Regions from separate parts of the Arthrobacter sp. P4_H3 genome, predicted to be linked through region 1. Evidence: riboswitches for the same ligand, from Rfam matches in the RefSeq annotation. Region 1 holds a riboswitch; the other holds the start of a gene.

Region 1 (2,381 bases):
GTGGCCAGGGCGGTGCAGTCCTGGGAAACACCGAGCTGGGCGTAAGCGGCTGCTGCAATGGAGGCACCGTTTCCGCTGGCAGCGGCGGGAGCTGCGGGGGCCGCCGGGGCGGACACGGTTGCCGCAACGGCTGCGGGAGCGGCCTCGGGAGCAGCTTCCTGAACCTCGACGACCGGCTTCGGAGCCTCAACGACCGGAGCCGGGGAGGTGGAAACAGCCGGCTTCTCGAAGGCGATGGCGATGCTGGAAGCGGCCGAGATGTTGGCCGGAGCGGAAGACTGAACTTCCAGGGTGGAAGCGGAGGTTGCTTCGCGCTGAACGTTGGTGTCGGCAGCGTTGGCTGCGATACCGCTCGTCAGGACCAGACCGGAAGCAGCAGCGATAACCGCAGCCTGACGGCCCATGCCACCGGCGTTGTCGCCGACGGCCTTGGCAATGACAGCAAGCGAGTTGGTTTTGGTAACCTCGGCGCGGTGCCGTGCGATGGCACGAGTAGTCATTATTTCTCTCTTTCGTTTTCCTCAGACTGCGTGGCAGGCCGCGGTTTTTGGACGCTCCGGCATCTTGGGGGTAAGCCGGAACGGCCCGAACGGGTTTTTAGCGAAGTACGCGCGCTTCAGCGAAGGGAAGCGCGTGTTTTAGCGAAGCGTGTAGTACGCAGACGTGCCCGTGGCGGACACGGCGTGCAGGATGGTGCCCTGCGACGGGTTCAGCGCGCTGATCATCATGCCGTTGCCGACGTAGATGCCAACGTGGGCGCCGCCGTTTTGCATGACCAGGTCGCCCGGCGCCGGGGTGGCGGTAGGCGTCATGGCGTTCCATGCGTTGGTGCGGGGGATGCTGATGCCGGCCTGGGCGTAGACCCACTGGGTGAAGCCTGAGCAGTCCCAGCCGCTGGGGGTGGTGCCGCCCCAGACGTAGGCACTGCCGATCCCGGTGTAGGCGATCGCGGCGAGGCCCGATGCGGCAGCGGAGGAAACGGCGTCGGCGAGCTTGCCGGCCTTCGCTTCTCCGTCAGCCTCAGTTGAATCTGAACCGGTCGACTGAGCCCGTACGGTTTCAACCTTGGGCGCTGCCTTCGTGGTCACTGCCGGACGCTCGAAGGAAATAGTCGCTGTCGGTTCCGCGGTAACGGCCAGCTGGGCCGACTGTGAGCCGGACTCCGTGGAAGCGGACACTCCCAGGTTGGTATCTGCGGCGTTTGCCGGCATACCAACGCTGAGGATCAGTCCGGACGCGGCTGCGATGACAGCCGCCTGACGACCTACGGTCCCGGCGTTGGCAGTAACAGCCCTGGACACAGAGTTCAACGGGTTCGTACGAACCGTTTGCGCACGGTGGCGCGCAGAATTGTGACGTGTAGACACGAAGGTAGCCTCTCCCAATGCCTACGAGGTGAGCTGTCGGATTCGGATGGGAGTCACCCGGCCACTCGGCTTCCTGAGAAGCTTTGCGACTTAACCCCAAGGTCTTCTTGCGAAGACCAAAATTGGTTCCCCCGCCTCTGCCAGACGATGTAATGCGAACGGACCTTGAGCGGTGGCAGAGTTAGGCAATCCACTCAAGAGCGCCAACTTCGGAAAAGTTGGCGTGCTTTAGACGGTACAGGAATTCCCGGTCAATGTCACATTCAGGTCACGGCATGTCACAGGAATCCGAGAGTGTTCCATCGGCTTGGATCAGAGCCAGCCGGTGGGGTCGACGACTTCGCCGTTGACCATCACTTCAAAATGGAGGTGGCAGCCGGTGGAGGCGCCGGTGGTCCCGCTGAGGGCCACAACGTCGCCACGGCTGACCTTCTGGCCTACCTGGACGTTGGACGAGGACAAGTGGTTGTACGTGGTCTCCAGGCCGTTGCCATGGTCAATCACCACGCGGTTTCCGCCGCCGTAGGGGTGCCACCCGGAGAACGTCACCGTTCCGCTGGCCGCGGCCATAACGCTTGTGCCGCACTGGGCCGCATAGTCCTGCCCGCGGTGGAATTCGCCGGTGCCGCCGGTGATCGGGCTGACCCGAAAGCCGAAGGGGGATGCGGAAACCATCTGCGCCAGCGGTGCCCCGAGGCTTCCGGTGGACGCTGCACGGGTAATGGTGCCGGCGGACTGCGCGCTCAGCAGCTGCTTGAGCTTGCCGTCGGGATCGCCCTTGGTGGCGATATAGGTCCGGTTGAAGTCGATTTTGGCGCCTGCAGCCGCGGAAACCTCAGGCTGCGCCGCTACGGATGCGGCGGCCGCTGACGTGTTTCCTGTGTCCGCGGTGCTCATCATGGGTCCGGTTGACGGGACGGTCACAGTGAGGACCAGCCCTGTGGCGGCCAAGGCAATGCCGGCCTTCTGACCCACACCGCTGGCGGAAGCGAACTCCGTGACCTGGCTGAACAG
Region 2 (2,381 bases), on a different contig from region 1:
GGGCTATCAACGGGGCCAGCGCAGCAAGGTCGGTGGAAAGGTTCACATCCATGTAGGCCAGCACGGGCGACGGCGACGCGAGCCACACCGTGCGAAGCGCGTTCCCCCGTCCCTTGTCCCGGGAGCCGGACCACGGTGACCTCGCGGAGTTCCCGGGCCACACGCTCGGCGACGCGGAGCGTGCCGTCGGTGCTGGCGTTGTCCGCCACAGTAATCCGGAAGGTGCGCGGGAACGTGCCGCGCAGGTAAGTGTGCAGCCGCCGGAGGGACTGCTCCAGATCCTGTTCCTCGTTGTAGACCGGGATGGTCGCATCCAGGAGAGGCACCGCGGTTCCGGTCCGTTCGTCGACGGCCGCCCGCGGTTGCGTGTGCGGCAGGATCCCCGGGGCCTGGTCTGTGAGCGTCATGGTTCAACTATGAGGCTGGCGCATATAAAGGATTTAGGCCACAGCTGTGCGCCTGCTGTGGAAGCTGGGAAGCGATACGCCCGCAACACGGCCGAGGGCCCCGAACCACGTGGATTCGGGGCCATCTGCTGATGCGGACCGGTCCGGCCGGTACGGGCCGGCTTAGTACCAGTTGTTGGCGTAGTGGAAGTTCAGGGCGTCGCAGGGGGAGCCGTAGCGTTCCTTGACGTAATTCAGGCCCCAGTTGATCTGAGTGCGGAAATTGGTGAGGTAGTCTCCCCCCGCGCTGGCCATCTTTTCGGCCGGCAGCGACTGGACAATGCCGTACGCGCCACTGCTGTCATTCGTGGCCGTGGTCTTCCAATCCGATTCCTTGGTCCACAGCGTGGTCAGGCACTGCATCTGGTCAGCTGCCCAGCCGTAGTTGCCGAGCTGCGAGGCGGCATACGCCTGGGCCGCTGCGGGGTCGTCCACGGCGACAGGCGGCGCGGGAGCGGGAGCGGGTTCCGGAGCCGCCGCCGGGGCAGGGGCGGGGGCCGGTGTTTCCGCGGGCCGCTCTTCGGATGGCTGCTCTTCGGACGGCCGCTCCTCGGTGGACTGCGCAGACATGCTGACAGAAGCCGGAGCCGGCATGGCCGAAACCAGGATCTTTTCGAACGCGAGCTTCGACTTCGTGTCGGCGCTCGATGCGGCGATTTCTGCGGCCGTCGCCGAGCTTGCCGGTGCGGCGGGCTCGGAAGCCTGGCCGGCGGCGCCGACGCCGACCAACACTGCGCAGGCGGTCGCCACCACTGCGGCGCGGCGGCCGGAGCCGTGGAGGCCAGCGGCAAAGCGGGACAGCGGGGACGTCGTCTTGGCTGATTCAGCGCGGTGGCGTGAGCGTTCTGCGGGCACCGCGGTCTTACGTGAAGGGCGCTCTGGACGTACTTCTGGCGTGGATTTAGTCATGGTTGCCTCTCGATGCCGGCGGAGTTAGCTGTCGGGTTCGGATGAGGTCATCCGGCCGCACGGAACTTCACGTGTCGGCTTCACCCCGAGGGCGGCGATGCAGAATGCCCGGAGACCTGGGTCCCCCGCCTCTGCCTGATCATGAGGAAATCCGGGTAGCGGCAGAGTTTGGCGTCCATCCGGATATGCGGCCGGAACGGTGGCCGCACTCTAAAAACCGTACAGGAGATGGGACCTTAAGTCACATTTCGGTAACGAGGATCACGGTTGCGGCGCGTTGACTTGCGCCCGAGCTGCCAGTAATTCGTTTGATCACAGAAAAGACCGGCCAGTCCGCACGGGCATCGGCCGGCCGTGATTCCCGTGCGCCGGGTACTAGGCCGCCGGTGGTTCGGAGGGGAGGCGCAGCGCGAACTCCGTGCGTCCCGGACGGGAGGTGACTTCGACGGTTCCGCCGTGCGCTTCCATGATCGACTGCACTATCGAAAGGCCCAGCCCGCTGGTCCCCTCAGCGGCGGCCGCCCCCGCGGCGCCTGAACCCGATGCAGAACCTGCCGGGCTGGTGCGGGCGGCGTCCGCCCGGGCAAAGCGGGCAAAGACCCGGTCCACAAATTCGGGCGGGATCCCGGCGCCGTTGTCCGTCACGGTCACCACGGCGCTGCCGTCAGCGGAGCGCATCACGCCGGTGACGACGGTGGTTCCGGGGTCCGTGTGCTTGCGCGCGTTGGAGAGCAAATTGGCCAGCACCTGGTGCAGCTGCGTGGCGTCCCCGCGGACCACCACCGGCTCGTCGGGCAACTCGAGCTGCCAGACGCGGTCCGGGGCCATGACCTTCTCGTCGCTGACGGTTTCCACCACCAGCTGCGTCAGGTCCACGTCGCTGATCTTGAGCGGCTGCCCTTCGTCCAGCCGGGCCAGCAGCAGGAGGTCCTCCACCAGGGTGGTCATCCGTTCGGACTGGCTTTGCACCCTGGCCAGGGATTTCTTGCCGTCCGGTGTGAAGTCCTCGGTCATCCGCATGAGTTC

What was found. A riboswitch is a leader RNA that binds a small molecule or an ion and turns the genes downstream of it on or off. The one in region 1 is predicted to bind cyclic di-AMP.
Region 2: another riboswitch for cyclic di-AMP. It lies ahead of AC1DRE_RS18550 (aggregation-promoting factor C-terminal-like domain-containing protein); the one in region 1 lies ahead of AC1DRE_RS12540 (C40 family peptidase).

Annotation. Positions count from the first base shown of each region.
Region 1 covers NZ_JBFUKK010000008.1:24,770-27,150, reverse strand. Annotated here, with positions in the region: gene AC1DRE_RS12545 (NlpC/P60 family protein) at 1-500, opposite strand, end outside; gene AC1DRE_RS12540 (C40 family peptidase) at 639-1,301, opposite strand; cyclic di-AMP (ydaO/yuaA leader) riboswitch at 1,372-1,549, opposite strand; gene AC1DRE_RS12535 (M23 family metallopeptidase) at 1,680-2,381, opposite strand, start outside.
Region 2 covers NZ_JBFUKK010000016.1:21,261-23,641, reverse strand. Annotated here, with positions in the region: gene AC1DRE_RS18555 (glycosyltransferase) at 1-407, opposite strand, end outside; gene AC1DRE_RS18550 (aggregation-promoting factor C-terminal-like domain-containing protein) at 570-1,355, opposite strand; cyclic di-AMP (ydaO/yuaA leader) riboswitch at 1,355-1,529, opposite strand; gene AC1DRE_RS18545 (HAMP domain-containing sensor histidine kinase) at 1,731-2,381, opposite strand, start outside.